4 regions of the Desulfosporosinus sp. SYSU MS00001 genome follow, and region 4 is predicted to be linked to each of the others. Evidence: riboswitches for the same ligand, from Rfam matches in the RefSeq annotation. Region 4 holds a riboswitch; each other region holds the start of a gene.
What was found. A riboswitch is a leader RNA that binds a small molecule or an ion and turns the genes downstream of it on or off. The one in region 4 is predicted to bind cyclic di-GMP.
Positions count from the first base shown of each region.

Region 1 (3,948 bases), on a different contig from region 4:
TCTGGAGATAGCACTTTGGATGGGACTGCTCACAAAGAGGAGAAGAATAAGTGCGAGCTGCAGAGCGGCCCAGAGTTCTGGCGGTTTATTGGAGTTTTTCGGCAGCCACGGTCTTAAGAGAAAGGTCAAGAAACCAAAAACGATAAACCCCCCTGCCATTCCTAAAAGGAGCCCGTGGACAACATCGCTATGACGCCAATGTCCCATTTCGTGAGCAATAACAGCCTTGATCTCCGGCAGGGTATAGTTTTTTAATAAAGTATCATAAATTACGATTCGCTTCGTACTGCCTACACCGGTAAAATAGGCGTTGGCAAAGGTTGTTTGTTTGCTGGCATCCATCATGAAAACTGAGCCAACGTTTAATCCTGCCTTTTGCGCAAGTTCATCAACCATTGCAGTAACGGCCGAGTTGGGTATGGGTTCAAAATGGTTGAAAATTGGGGATACGACAATGGGCCAAAAGAAATATTCTACAAGGAGCCAAAGACTGAACAACAGTGAGCCGACTAACCACCAATAACGGGATAGCCTATTGACCAACAGGAAGAAAACAATTCCTCCTGCCAGAGAAAGAACAAGATCGATACTCGTATTTTTCAGATAATCAATCCACCAAGCGACTTGACTTTGGGTACTAAAACCCCAGATTTTCTGCCAGTAGTACCCGCTATAATAGGAGAAAGGCAGGGAAATTAAAGTGCTTATAAGCCATATGGCCAGGATGGAAAGGAGGGAAACTACCCAATAATTTCGGCCGGGATTTCGGATGCGCTGAACGTAAAATTGCCCTCTGGCGCTAAAAAGCAGCCAGGTTAAAAAACCGATTTGGAAACATAAATGAACGATATAAACAATACGCGGGGTGTAATTGTATATTCTGGCCTTCTCTGCCAAAGCTAAAGAAAAATACTTGCTTATGGAAGGATCGATCGGCTTGGGAAAGAGTGCGGAAATGAAATAGAGAAGTGCAAAGACCACAGTTAAACTTAGAAGAAGGAACCAAGCCTGAGAAATACGGCGAAAGCTATTGTTAATCGTCATCATTCTTTATTACCACCTTGCAACGTTGCTTGTATGTTATTATTATAGATCCATTAGGATGACAATGGAGGTTGAGAGAATTGAAAATAGCAAACGGCGTTGAGGCCCTTGAACTGACAGTTAATCTGATGGGGCGTCAAACAACTATCTATCCAACACTATTTTGGGATAAAGACTCTGTAATTCTAGTAGATGCCGGTTTTCCGGGTTTAGAACCGCAAATTAAGGAGGCCATTGAAAAAACAGGGATTTCCTTTGAGCGCTTGAGCAAGGTTATCATAACTCATCAAGATATTGACCATATTGGCAGTTTACCGGAAATCTTGGCTTGTGCAAAGCAAAAGGTTGAAGTTTTAGCACATGAGAGTGAAAAACCTTACATTCAAGGTGATAAGCCCCTAATCAAAGCGGAAACTGCAAAACGATCGAAACTCTTTGACACGTTGCCGGAAGACCAACGGAAACGAATTCAAGCGGTATTTTCCAACCCGCCTAAAGCTATGGTCGATAGAACTATTGAAGATGGTGAAGAGCTCCCCTATTGCGGAGGAATTATGGTCATCCATTCACCGGGACATACTCCCGGTCATATCTGCTTATATCATAAGGCAAGTAAAACGTTAGTGACTGGAGATGCCTTAACTGCCGACGACGGCCTATTATCGGGACCGAATCCCTCAGCTACTTACGATTTGGATGAAGCTAATAAGTCAGTGAAGAAACTAGCTCAGTTTGATATGGATAATGTTATTTGCTATCATGGGGGCGTATTGACGAATGATGTACAAGAACAGATCTTACAGCTAGCTTTTTAAATTATGCTTAAGTAACAACAAAATTGGGCTCTACAGTCAACAAGAGTTGTTGATCCGCAGAGCCCAATTTTTTGTGTTGATCCCTAAGTAAAAATTTAAAGAGATATAGTAAAAAATATAGAAGAGAATATAGAAAAATATAGCAAAAATGTATTTAAAGTTATTGACAAATGTGTTAAAATACTTCACGAGAAGATTCTCGGAAATACGACATTCTGTAACTGCGTTTTACCAATATATATAAAATCTTCATTTATGTTACCTTATCTCGAAAAATGTTCTGAATAAGGGCAAAATATCTGAAAAGGTATGACGCAAAGCTATGGGTCTAAAGCAGGAAAGCCCCTGCCATGATTGCCAGGCTGCCGGAGGTTTAGATATGGATAATGTCTTCCTACAATTACGGAAGGCCCGAGAAGAAAAGGGAATAGAGTTAAAAGACGTAGAAGAAATTACTAAAATTCGAACGAAGTATTTGCAAGCTTTAGAAGAAGGGAACTTTGGAATCCTTCCTGGAGGAGTATACACAATAGGCTATTTGCGTTCTTATGCACGTTTTCTGGGACTGGATGCTGATAGCTTAGTACATACCTATCGAATGGGGGTAACTGAAACTGATTTGGAAACTAGGCTTGATGTTCCTCCTAAAAAAGAGACTGGCCTATTTTTTAGATTCTTGAAAGTAAATAGCTTGAGAGCTTTAAGACGATGAACTTAAAACGGTCTAGACCTGAAGCAAAAGTTTTCAAAACTGTAAATAACCAGCCCTCTTACCTATATTTAAGTAGGTAGAGGGCTGGTTTTTTTAGACCTGCATACCGAAACTTATCAGTAACTTATCAGTGTACAGCAGTAGATTTGCTGCAGCTAGAGTCCCTTTTCAAGGGATAATAGTCTAAATTGGGTCTCTTTACGATAATCTATTTCTCCTCAGAGCTATCTGGTTTATCCTCAGGCTTAGAATTTTGGCCAAACCCCCTGGCATCAAAAGGGGAACGACCTTCTTCGCTGCCGAAATGCTGAGCAAAGTGTCTGCCATGGAAGGGTGGATGACCGCCTCTCCGGTCACAATGAGGGCCAAAACCTCTGCCGTCAAAAGGCGGATGCCCACCATGTCCATGTTCAAGTCCATGCCAATGTGGTCCGGGTTCAATATTACCGAATTGTTGTTCTAAGTTATCAATAATACGACTCAGATAATCGCTGAGAGCAGATTGCTCCTCTTGATTTAGACAGCTAAACAAGGACTCAGTATCTTTCTGCTGCTCATTTTGGTCAGATACCGTTTTTCCTGTTTCCGTCAAGCGCACCTCCATAACACGGCGGTCAGTTTGGGAAGGGGTCCTGGTTATAAAACCGCTGCGCTCTAATTTTGCCAGCAATTCCCCCAAAGATTGGGAGCGGATGTCCAAGATATCGGAAAGCTCTTTCTGACTAATTTCCGGCTTTAACTTCAGTAGAGCCAGTACCCGCCCCTGGCCGCGATGAGAGTCTCCCATAGGACCATGGTGTCTGTGGTTGTGTTGATGATAGCGGTGAAGCAGCCATTCAAGGCGGACAAATTGATCAAATAAGTCTAGATCATTGTTATTCATAATTAACCCTCGCTTTCTAGCAGCAATTAATAATTAGTAAGGTACCTTATGAATTATATTATAAAGGTACCTTACTAATTTGTCAATTCATGATTTAGGTACTTTCTGCAATGAAGAAATAGTGCCTTTTGGATTTAAGGTTTTAAATAAGCATGATTTAAGTTCGATTCGCATTAATAAGGACCGTTGAAAATCTTATAATATTTTTCAAGTTATAGACGATATGTACGAACTTTTAGATGATCGTCCTCTAAAAGTATGAAAAAAGATCATACTGTATTTTCTGATTGTTTAGAGATATCCTTGAGGTAAATGAAGGATTCCTGATTTGGTAAGCGCGTTTTCATCAAACAGGATGTATAGTCAAGGATGGAAAGGAGGTGAGCAATACGTGGCAGTGAATCAGTCGGTGTCAAAAAGAAGGAATGCGGGAAGCAGCGGTCAAGAAGGGGTTAAGTTTTGGGATAAAATTGATGCCCGGGTTATGACGGTCA
Region 1 covers NZ_JBNFTW010000004.1:290,324-294,271, forward strand. The annotation lists gene ACPUYX_RS10035 (M48 family metallopeptidase) at 1-1,047, opposite strand, end outside; gene ACPUYX_RS10040 (MBL fold metallo-hydrolase) at 1,125-1,859, shown strand; cyclic di-GMP riboswitch class I at 2,139-2,229, shown strand; gene ACPUYX_RS10045 (helix-turn-helix domain-containing protein) at 2,239-2,571, shown strand; gene ACPUYX_RS10050 (MarR family winged helix-turn-helix transcriptional regulator) at 2,780-3,454, opposite strand; gene ACPUYX_RS10055 (ABC transporter permease) at 3,846-3,948, shown strand, end outside.
Region 1: it holds a riboswitch for cyclic di-GMP, as region 4 does, so the genes downstream of both, ACPUYX_RS10045 (helix-turn-helix domain-containing protein) here and ACPUYX_RS04260 (chemotaxis protein CheW) in region 4, are expected to answer to the same signal.

Region 2 (3,948 bases), on a different contig from region 4:
GGCGTGTCCATTTGGAAATCACGACCTTAGTGATTCCCGGAGCTAATGATGATTCTGAGGAGATTACCAGATTGTCAAAATGGCTGTACAACCTAAATACTCCTCTTGCCTGGCATCTCAGCCGTTATCACCCGGCCTACCGGCTATCGACTCCATCAACAGAACCAACAACATTAGAACAATTATTTAAGATTGCCAAGGAACGACTCCCCTATGTCTATCTTGGAAATGTCAGTGGAGGCAGTACAACCTTTTGCCCTAAATGCGGGGAAGTTGTAATCCAGCGCGAGCCGATGGTTGTCAGCCGCCTGCGTAACGGATGTTGTCCGAAATGCAATTTTAAACTGTTTGGCGAATTTTAACTTTAATATTAATAATAGCGGAGTATAAGGTATCCGGCTGAAATAAAGATTGTGATCAGCATCGTGGGGAAACCAACTTTTAAGAATTGGATATAACGAATTTTGAGGCCATTCTTTTCGGCAATTCCAGCCACGATTAGGTTAGCTGAAGCTCCTTCTAAGGTGCCGTTTCCTCCGAGGCAAGCACCCAAGGCTAAAGCCCACCACAGGGGTTGGGTCTGAGCCGGCGTGAGATGACTAAGCAGGGCTAATTTTTGGATTAAAGGGATCATGGTTGCTACGTAGGGGATATTATCAAGAAATGAAGAGAGGATTGCGGATATAAAGAGGATTAAAAGGGCGGTTAAGAGAGGTTGCCCCCCTGTCAAACTAATACTCCACTGTGCCAGACGATCAAGGACCCCGGTTTCGACAAGCCCTCCGACAAGTACAAATAATCCGGCAAAGAAAAAGAGCGTCGGCCATTCCACAGCCAAGAAGATATCTTCAGGCTCTTCACGGGTCCAGAGCATTAGGAGCATAGCTCCGCTTAAGGCAATGGTTGCGGTCTCTAAATGCAGAAGGGAATGAAAAGAAAAGGCTGAAATAACAAGGGCTAAAACGACTAAACATTTTTTGAGGAGGGCAAAATCTTTAATCTCATCCCACTCATTTTGCAGCATTAATTTGCTTTTTAAGGATTCTTCGGTGATTAACTTTTGGCGATAAACAAAGTAAAAAAGGGACAAAGTCACTGCAATAATAATGAGTATCACTGGTGCAAGATTGAGGATAAAATCCATAAAACTGAGGTCCGTTTGCCCGGCTATCATAATGTTTGGCGGATCTCCGATCAGAGTGGCGGTACCGCCGATATTACTCATAAGAATTTGACAAAAGAGAAAGGGAATCGGATCAACCTCTAACTCATCAGCAATTGATAAGGTTACGGGTACTATTAACAAGACTGTTGTGACGTTATCTAAAAAAGCCGATAATATACCGGTGAGGAGTGACAAGGAAATCAGGAGCAGGATCGGATTTCCTTTTACTTTTTTGCTGACCCAGATAGCTAAAAAGGAAAATACACCTGACCTGCGGGTAAGATCTACGATGAGCATCATACCAATTAGCAATCCCAGAGTATTCCAATCAACGTGTTCTACTGCCTTTTCTTGATTGACAATCCCCAAGATAATCATTAGTGCAGCTCCGGAAACGGCGATAACGGATCGCGGAAATTTCTCCATAATAATAAATAAATAGCTGAGTAAAAAAATACCTGTAGCAATCCAAATAAGCATCTACACACCTCCAATAATTATTTGAAATAGTTGCTTGCGAGTGAACTCATTCGGCAAAAACTGAACATCGAAACTTCAATGACGAAAGTGTCCTCTGGACACTTTTGCCGAAAGCGCATAGCTCATAACAAATGCGATCGCTGAAGAATATACTCTTCTCCCACCGAAAATAGTAAGGGGTACTGTTCACGTATAAAAAGGGGGGAGTTTTTCGCTTAGATAGATATAAAAGGGGAGAGCAGTCCCACGTACTGCTCTCCCCAGAGAAGTTCTATCTTGTAGTCTGGCCATCATAGCTTAATACTGACTAAGCAGCAGCTTCAAGCTTTAGATCCATGACTTTAGCGCCCTTCACTTTCATGAAGTTTACCCCAACCGAAATGGAATTTTTCACTTTTAACGCAAAATTTTAATCATTAATAATATATCAAGGATTGGAAGTTGCCGTCAAGATAAAAACTTTTTAGGATAAAACAGCTAGGACAAACAAATACTAATTCAGATAACTTAGATGAGTCATATCGTAAAAGTAAGGAGGTTATTTGGGTGTTTAAACATGTCAAGGATATGGAATACACAGTTCATGTTGATCGACCTGACCCCCGGTTCGCAGTGCTGTTATTGGAACAGTTTGGGGGCGGCAATGGCGAACTTAAAGCTGCTATGCAGTATTTTTCTCAAAGCTTAGGTTGTAATGATCCGAAAATTAGGGATTTGCTGCAGGACATTGCTGCCGAAGAATTAAGTCATTTGGAGATGGTGGGGGAAGCCCTGGGAATGCTCATTGGACAAGTTGACAATATTCCCAAAGACTTTGCGGCGAATCATATGGCTTTACTCGGGGGAGGCCCTCTGCTCGTGAATTCTGCCGGTGTTCCATGGACTTCAACCTATGTCAACTCCATGGGAGACCTGTATACAGATCTTTCATCAAATGCCGGGGCAGAACTGAGGGCAAAATTGATTTATGAGCGTCTTCTGCAGCAAACGGATGACGCCGGCGTTAAAGACATGATCCGATTCCTTTTAAGTCGGGAAGAGTCTCATAACTTCTCATTTATGAAAGCAATCGAAACGCTGCAGGGATCAGGAGTAAACAAAGACTTCAGAGATTCGGATTTCTCGAAAAAATATATGAATATGTCCACCGGCCAAGGGGATAGTCGCGGTCCATGGAATCAAGGAAACGAGTTTTCTTATGAAGAAAATCCTAACGAGAAATATGGTGGGCCGGCTCAGTACGGAAAAGATCCTCAGCCAAACGGACAACGAGAAGTGGCACCCGGTTATATGGATCAGACCCGTAACAATCCTCAGTATGCCCAACCACAACCACCGAAACAACATTAATTATAAAACAAAAACAAAGGACGCTTCTGTCCTTTGTTTTTTAAATATATAGACAGTGCTTTGGATATTCTAAAATGATATTTATGTTTGAAATTGGTTGACAATAACTTGCAAACCGATTAATATAATTCGTGTACGAAATATACGCCACCGAAATATACGTTAACGAAATAAGTGAACAAAGGAAGTACGGATGATGGAAAATCCTAATCAAAGTTATCAAATCGCCAAGCTGTTTCAAGAAATTATGATTCTTTTTAGACACAATAAGGGGAATGTCTTTGAAGAGAGCGGCATTACTATGCCTCAAATGATGGTTATGGGAATATTGGGTAAGGAAAAGACCCTTAAGATTACTGAATTAAGTGGAAAACTCAGCTTATCCAACAGTACCGTGTCAGGGATTATTGACCGTTTGGAAAACATGGGTCTTGTTGAAAGAAAGCGAAGTGAGGAAGATAGAAGGGTCGTGTATGTCAGTGTTTCACCAAAATTTGCAGAGATACATCAACGCTTACATCAACAAATCGTCAAAAAAATCTCCGGTGCTTTAAGTACAGCAACATCGGAGGACCAAGAGAAAATTATCGAGGGGTTAGAACTTTTAAAGAAACTGCTTTATGATTATCAGCAATGTCCAATGGATAATTGATAGATTGTTAAGAGGTAGGGGGACGTTCATGATTAAATTGTATAAATCGTTAAGACATTTTTTACCCTATATTTGTGGCGTAATTTTGTTCCTTTTTGTACAAGTGCTTTCAGATTTATATCTACCAACGTTGATGGCGGACATAGTCGATCATGGGATTGTAAATAAAGACATCGGTTATATATTTCAAGTCGGTGGACACATGCTTTTAATTGCAGCCGGAGGGACTTTATGTGCTGTTGCCGCCAATTTTCTTTCTGCGAAAACTGCTGTAGGGTTTGGCAGGCTCTTGAGAAATAGA
Region 2 covers NZ_JBNFTW010000008.1:112,608-116,555, reverse strand. The annotation lists gene amrS (AmmeMemoRadiSam system radical SAM enzyme) at 1-362, shown strand, start outside; gene ACPUYX_RS15030 (sodium:proton antiporter) at 371-1,645, opposite strand; cyclic di-GMP riboswitch class I at 1,920-2,026, opposite strand; gene ACPUYX_RS15025 (manganese catalase family protein) at 2,192-2,995, shown strand; gene ACPUYX_RS15020 (MarR family transcriptional regulator) at 3,189-3,647, shown strand; gene ACPUYX_RS15015 (ABC transporter ATP-binding protein) at 3,676-3,948, shown strand, end outside.
Region 2: it holds a riboswitch for cyclic di-GMP, as region 4 does, so the genes downstream of both, ACPUYX_RS15030 (sodium:proton antiporter) here and ACPUYX_RS04260 (chemotaxis protein CheW) in region 4, are expected to answer to the same signal.

Region 3 (3,948 bases), on a different contig from region 4:
CGATCATTAATAGGGGTCACAAGAATCGTATAGAGGCCGAGCCGATTTCCGCCTAAAATATCTGTGAATAACTGATCGCCTATAACAGCTGTGTCATTCTGCCCTGTACCTAACAATTCTAATCCCGCACGGAAAGCCCTTCTGCGCGGCTTTGTCGCTCCAAAAACAAAAGGAATTCCTAACCGTTCCGCAACAACTGCCACGCGTTGTCTCTTCTTATTATTTGACACGACGCAGGCAGAAATGCCAGCCGCCTTGACTTTGATAAACCACTCTCTAACCTTTGGACCCACTTCGACATCATTCCAAGGTGTCATAGTATTGTCTAAATCGATAATGAGCCCCTTAATTCCATCTCGAACAAGTTGCTCAACAACAATGAGATCTATGGAAGGAGCTTGAAGTGTTGGTCGAAAATAGTCAAACATTGAACCCTCCAAGTATAGAACTTTTCATAATTATACCTTAGGTAATACGCTTCAAGCAAGTCAAGAGGGTATTAATTTGAAGTTGTATTCGTGTAGAACTTTTCGCAAACCCGTTCTAATCCACACAGATCGTGCCAATTATGAATAAGAACATACCAGTTAGGTACAATACTTTTGTAGAAAATGGTTTCCCCTTTGCACTTTTTGGCAACAAACGAATGAGAAAATGAGCTATTCCTGAGTGAATCAGAGTACTAGACTTCTTTAGATTATAATCTTGGTTTTATTCAGATTAATTTCAGGGAGACCCTTTATAGTTATTACAAAGGCACATAACATTGACTGAATAAAATCTTTTAAGGAAGTGAGTTCATTGAATTGTAAACCATCATTAAAAATAGCTCTTGATTTTACTATGATCATTATTTACTTACTTTTATTAAATCCTTTTGATACCGGACTGGTTTTCCACGAATTTGCAGGGGTCTTGGCCATCACTCTCTTTATCCTTCACCTCTTTGTAAACTTGACGTGGATTAAAAACATCTTTAAATTCCAATTCAGAGGAGTATCAGCAAAGAAACGACTATGTATATTCTTAATTAATATTGGATTATTCCTTTGTGTCAGCATTATAGTCATAACCGGTATTCTTATTTCTCGAGTAATTTTTCCAGTTGAATTAAGTGGAAATTCTGATTTTCTAGTATCAGTTCATAAATCAGTTTCATATTTTTGTCTAGGATTAATATCCATACATATTGTATTGCATCGAAAGTATTTATCTGCCTCCTTAGGCAGTATGCTTGCATATGGCAAAAGAAAACTAGTACTAGCTCTAGGAATAGGATTAATTCTAGGTATTATATTTGACCGTAATCTACTAGGATCTAATAAATCGTTAAGTAATCCCACGAGCCCTCCAACAGTATCAATGCGAAATTCCCTTAATCCCCCCAGCGAAGGCAACCTAACTCAGGGAGATCGACCAAATTCAAACCAGGCCTATGACAACACTCCAGGAGTTAATCACCCTAGTTTGTCCGATTATCTTGGAAACCTGTTTTGTACAGGTTGTAATAAGCATTGCCCTCTTTTAAGCCCGGGATGTAATAGAGGGGAAACCCAAATGCAAGCAGCTATGACAGAATATCAAAACTTATATGGTCAAACTTCAAGTGACACCACAATAGATCAGGGACAAGAATACAATTACAATAACAGTAATAATAGCAATAACGATAGCTATTCAATACCAAATTCGCAGGAAGAAAATCACAGAAACAGTGATCAATTTAATGATAGGACATTTCAGAACCATCGTCATAGAGGCTTTCATGGAACAGGTTTCCGAGCATAAGCAGATCCATTGTAGCTCGTACGAAGGCAGCGTCGTTAAACAAGGAGCCGCTGCAAAACGACAATCGAAAGAAATATGCATACAGAAAATTAGCCTGAGAGGACGCGTTTTGACACATCATTACGCCTTTTGGGCTTTTTTTATTAATACTTAAAAACACTTAAGCAAATACCATTGCAGATTGTGCAATAGTAACAACCTTTGCAAATTTTATCATACTAGTTATGGATTAACGTATTTTGGCTAAAGGTTTTAAATTATGTTGTAATTTGTTAAAATTTGTCTTATAATATAAGAAATGTTCTGATTTTCTCGAAATCAACATATTGTATATTTAGGGCAAATTGTTCGAAAGAGCGAGACGCAAAGCTAAAGGGTCTAACTTCCATCGGGAATATGACAGCCTAGCTGCAAACTAAGAAGTGTAAGCAGCCTTTTGTTGCTTACATTTTTAATTTCAGAAGCCGTTATTTTGGCTTATTGGGTCATATAAATACCATAATTCCAATACATATGTTAGGAAAACTATGGAAAGAGAGATGGATTTGCTTGAGTCAAGGTTCTTTACTAATCGTTGATGACAATCTTGGAATTCGAAGTCTTCTGAATGCTCTTTTTTCTTCGAAAGGGTACACCGTATTGACTGCTACTTCAGGAATTGAAGCATTGTCATTAGCGAAAGAGCAATTGCCCGACCTAATAATATCCGACATCAAGATGCCTGGTCTGAATGGCTTAGAGCTTCGCGAACAATTACATCGTTACAATCCGAACATTCGTGTCATTTTAATGTCAGCTTATACGGATCAACAAGAGATCAATGAAATACTTCATAATGGCGGTATCGATTATGTCATGACTAAGCCTTTTGATTTGGAGGAGCTCAGCATTGCAGTTGATAACTTATTATTGAACGGACATCGTCAGTAAGGTTGGCCATAGCTAAAGCCCTCATCTGTGAGGGCTTTAGCTATGCGCACACTGCAGTTATAAATTTATTTCGCACAAAGTTTTTTGCTGTCTCTATTGAAATCAATAATTACTTTTGTATTTTTCTCAACAGGATCTGGAAGCATCGCGTACCCAAGAGTCATTTCCATTAAACTCTTGCACGTTTTCCTTTGCGTCACGGTACAGCCTATATCTACTAATTCCTTTGCGCTTAGCTTTATACCCAGAGCCGCAGCATCACAATAATAATACGAACCGTTGACATTCATCCCTTCATTACTATATGGACACATTTTAAATTCCCCCTTTAAAATATAACTTAATAAGCGTTTAGGTTGCTTATAAGTACCAAAAGAAACACTTTGTCACATAATTCACAATTATAATTATTATTTGTGATTGTGAATACTATCACTAAAGGTACTATACCATATATTTGTCCTGAAGTCACTATTATTTAGCCCAACCAGCAAGAAGTTTCAACCAGGCTCTATTTCACCCCTTAGACTCCCGTTTGCCAGCACGTAGGTAAAAATAATTACAGTCAACATTAAGAGCCCCCTAGACAACAATCTAATGTCCAGGGGGCTCTTATTATTATCTCGCCTATAACCTACTTCTTAACATCTAGAGACTTTATTCCGACTTACTACTTCCTTCGACAATATCCACCTTTTCTCCCTCATTTAAAAAGCTCTGTCCTTCTGTAACTACCTCCATACCCTTTGTGATATTTCCTTTGACTTCCGTATTTTTATTGTCAGAAATACCAACCGTGACAGCTATTTTCTTAACTTTTCCATTAACAACTGCATAAAGATAATTTACATTATTCTCTATGCTGAGGGCTTCATTGGGAACGAGCAATATATTACTTTCAGTTTCAGCCGGCAGCGATATTTTAATAAACATACCTGCAGTTAAACCACTCTGTGAATTGTCAATTTTTACTTTCACTAAATACGAATTGTCCTTCGCATCCGAGTTAGGGCTGATCGTAGTAATGACTCCCGAGACCTTTTTGTCCTTCATGGCATTTATGCTCACAGGTACAGTTTGGTCTACCTTTATTTTACCGATAACAATATCCGGAACACTAATTTCAGCCACCATACTACTGGAATCAATAACCGTAACCGAACCTGATTGGCTGCTGACCATTCCTCCGACTTTAACGTCTTTAGCAGAAACTACTCCCGAGATAGGGGA
Region 3 covers NZ_JBNFTW010000013.1:13,632-17,579, reverse strand. The annotation lists gene ACPUYX_RS18585 (YqeG family HAD IIIA-type phosphatase) at 1-428, opposite strand, end outside; gene ACPUYX_RS18580 (DUF4405 domain-containing protein) at 802-1,788, shown strand; cyclic di-GMP riboswitch class I at 2,117-2,204, shown strand; gene ACPUYX_RS18575 (response regulator) at 2,338-2,718, shown strand; gene ACPUYX_RS18570 (hypothetical protein) at 2,784-3,032, opposite strand; gene ACPUYX_RS18565 (efflux RND transporter periplasmic adaptor subunit) at 3,376-3,948, opposite strand, start outside.
Region 3: it holds a riboswitch for cyclic di-GMP, as region 4 does, so the genes downstream of both, ACPUYX_RS18575 (response regulator) here and ACPUYX_RS04260 (chemotaxis protein CheW) in region 4, are expected to answer to the same signal.

Region 4 (3,948 bases):
ATTTTCCGCTTATATAAAATCTGGACAAAAGGTAGCTATTGTTGGGCCGACGGGAGCGGGTAAGACTACGATCGTTAAACTTTTGATGCGTTTTTATGATGTTAACGATGGCACAATTTTGGTCGATGGACATGACATCCGCGACTTCAGCAGGCATGATCTGCGTTCTTTATTTGGGATGGTTCTTCAGGATACCTGGCTTTATAATGGAACTATTATGGAAAATATCCGTTATGGCCGACTCGAGGCAAGTGATCAGGAGGTAATGGAAGCGGCGAAGGCCGCACGCGTCGATAGTTTCGTTCATACACTGCCGAAGGGTTATAATATGGTACTCAACGAGGAGGCTTCTAATGTCTCGCAAGGGCAAAAACAACTCTTGACTATTGCCCGAGCCATCTTGGCTGATCCCAAAATACTTATTCTCGATGAGGCCACCAGTTCTGTCGATACCCGGACGGAAGTCGAAATTCAAAAGGCTATGGATCACCTTATGGAAAACAGAACGAGTTTTATTATTGCCCATCGTTTATCAACAATCCGCGACGCGGATTTGATTCTCGTCATGAACCATGGTGATATCATAGAACAGGGGCACCACAAGGAGCTTCTGGCAAAAGGCGGCTTTTACGCTAACCTTTACAATAGCCAGTTTGAGGCTGCTGAAGCTGGCTAATGGTAAGAGGCTCTTGATTGCTCAAGAGCCTCCTTAGACTTTCCCGGCTGAACGGCATTTTTAAATACAGTTATGGTTCTCTAATAACCAATAAAACTCCGGAAAGTATTAAAACTGAACCTATCACAAATGGGAGCCCCACGTGTTCGCCGAGAAAAAGCCAGCCCAACAAAGTCCCTGATAGGGGCTGGAAGAAGAAAAAGAGACTTCCGCTAGCGGCCTCGACCATCTGCAGGCCTTTGTTCCACAAAAAGAAAGCAAGAGCAGTAGAAACAATGCCAAGATACAAGATTCCACCCCAGATCGCGGGACGGGCCATGACAGCGACCGGAATTTGGCTTGCCTGAGAAGCCGCAAAAGGGGTAATAATTATTGTTGCTATAAAAATCGCATAGGTCGTAACAACAAGTTGAGAGTAAGTGCCGGGAACTCGTTTTATGAGTACAGACATTAAGGCCCAAGTTACTGCTGCAACGCCTAAGATTAGTCCTCCAAGCTGATACGTTTTACTAATATCTCCGATTCCAACAATGCACAAGACGCCAATGGTTGCCAAAAGCACCGAGAGTCCTTTGCGCAAGGTCATTGTTTCCTTTAGCAAGAGACGAGCGAATATAACCATGAAGGCCGGAGTTGCTGAGGTAATAATAGCCCCCATCTGAGCCGTAGCTAGTTTTGTTCCCAGAAATTGAGTCCAGATCGATAGGGCATAGCCTGTTATCCCAATCATCAGAATTAAGGGGATGTCACGCTTACTTATGCGCCAAGATTGATGAGTTAGGACTGCCATAGCTGAGAGCACGAGGAGCGCGATTATATAGCGCAGCCACACTAACTCTAAGGGTGGTATGACGCTAAGAACCACTTTGCTAATGACATACATACCTCCCCAAATTGTCGCAGCTAAAGCTAAATATATAGAGCCTAGTTTATTTTTGGACATTTAAGTTCCCTCCGTCTTCAATGAAATTAAGTCCTTATTCCAGACGGAAGATGCATAATCCACTTCGATCCGTCAGGATAGAAGGGCTGCGGGAACATCATTTTCAAACAGTGGTGCTGAAAACATGCCAATTCACCTCCGTAAAAAGAAAATTCGCCTTTACAGGCCAATTTTCCTCTGAACTGTTAAATTAAACTTGTATAATGATGATTTTAAAATTGTTCATAGACTTGAAAATAACTTAAGGCAAAATATTCACTATATTTTTATTAGTTTCAACTTTTAATTACATTATTATGCTATAATATACACCAAAAGACAAAGGCAAACTTGGTGAAAACCAAGGACGCAAAGCCACGGGTCTTTCTTCATGAGGAAGATAGCCGGGTTGCAGAAAATGGTAAGAAACGTCTTTGTCGTCGAGAATATCCTATCTTGGCGATTTTTTCTTTCTTGGTAAAGGAGTGATAATAAGAATTTAAAAATCCTGAAGGGAGTGAATTGTATGAGTTCTCTGCAGCTAGTTGTTTTTAGATTGGGTGATGAAGAATATGCCTTGGAAATTACTTTTGCTCAGGAGATCATTCGAATTCCGGAAAGAATAACTAAAATGCCTTATTTGCCTTCCTACATAGAAGGAATGATTGACCTGAGAGGTAAGGCAATTCCAATTATTGACTTAAAAAAGCGATTTGGTGTTGAACAATCTGAGCGAGGTGTTGACAGCCGTTTGCTTATTTTGAACATAGAGAATGTAGGAATTGGGATAATTGTGGATGATGTCTCAGAAGTTATAAAGGTCGAAGAACAATCGATTGAAAGACTTAATGCAGAACTATCGAGTCTTGGAAGCAGCAAAGTGCAAGGTGTTGTTCGGATTGACGAGCGTTTGATTCTTTTGTTGAACGGGCTGAATTTTAAGGCTGAAGTTTTAACGAGCAGATAGGGACGGGAGTGATTTAAAGATGATAGCTTTAGCGGGTGTTGAGGCGTGTAAGATCATGGCTGGATTTATGGCCGATTTAATACCAGGCGGAGTACTGTTCGGAGTTGTGGAACATGACACCTTTGTTTGGGTGAAGACCTCTGAGTCGTTTACGTTAGACATTTTTCAGGTTGGCAAGAGGTTAAAGGAAGATACAACGACGGTGCAGGCAATGCAGAAAAAGAAGGTTCTAACGCAAAATATTCCCCGTACGGTTTATGGCATGAGAGTAGTTATCGTCTCAATTCCTATCATCGATGATAAAGGAGATGTCTGGGGTGCATTCACCATAGCATTCCCTAAATTACACCCCGTAGCTGCCGCTTTTAGAGATTTTGCTCCAATTTTAGCTGAGATGTTCCCTGAAGGGGCTTATATATATATGTCAGATTTAACGAAGATCGCTTATGCACAGGCCTCGGAGAAATTTGACATGCCGTCAATAGCAGTAGGCTATGAACTAAGGGAAACAGATATCGCGTATCGGGCGCTGCAAACTAAAAAACCAATTATTGAAGAAATTGACGCTTCAAAATACGGGCAGCCACTAACTATTGCCAATTTTCCCTTGTATGATGATGAACGTAAAAATCTCGTTGCAACTCTGGGGATTGTGACACCGAAAAAAACGGCAGTTACCCTGCGTGAAATGTCAATCAACTTAGAAAGCAGTCTTGAAGGTATAGCCGCCGCCATAGAGGAGCTTTCAGCCTCAGCGACGGAAATACACACCAATGAAGGGGAACTTAATACTGATATTAAAGGGATAATAAATGTTTCAGAAGAGATTAATGAGGTATCGGCTTTTATTAAAGAAATTGCTGATGAAACGAAAATGTTAGGATTGAATGCAGCTATCGAAGCAGCCAGAGCCGGAGATGCAGGCCGCGGTTTTGGCGTAGTTGCTGAGGAAATAAGAAAACTCTCTGCTCAATCAAAGAGCACGGTTCCCAGAATTAAACAATTAACTGATACAATAAAGCAGAAAGTTGAAGAAGCGAGCCGAAAAAGTAATATCTCCTTAGATGCCAGTCAAGGACAAGCGGCTGCCTCGGAAGAGATTTCTGCAAGCATCGAAGAAATCACTTCCATGTCAATGGAATTAAGCAATCTCGCCAAAACTTTATAGTTGTTTTCTTTTTTAGCTAATGCTTTATTTCCTGGCGGACCTGTTCAATTTTATTAGACGCTGAGACAAGATCTTCTTTGCTATTTTTTAATTGAGACTTACTCAGATCACCGGTACTGCTCAAACTATCGTTTAGTTCAAATAGCGATGCTGTGAGCAATCTGGCTGCTTCGGTTAAATCAATGATCATTTGGCTGTTCTGGGATGATTGTTTT
Region 4 covers NZ_JBNFTW010000002.1:183,960-187,907, forward strand. The annotation lists gene ACPUYX_RS04250 (ABC transporter ATP-binding protein) at 1-676, shown strand, start outside; gene ACPUYX_RS04255 (DMT family transporter) at 747-1,619, opposite strand; cyclic di-GMP riboswitch class I at 1,933-2,015, shown strand; gene ACPUYX_RS04260 (chemotaxis protein CheW) at 2,125-2,565, shown strand; gene ACPUYX_RS04265 (methyl-accepting chemotaxis protein) at 2,585-3,733, shown strand; gene ACPUYX_RS04270 (hypothetical protein) at 3,750-3,948, opposite strand, start outside.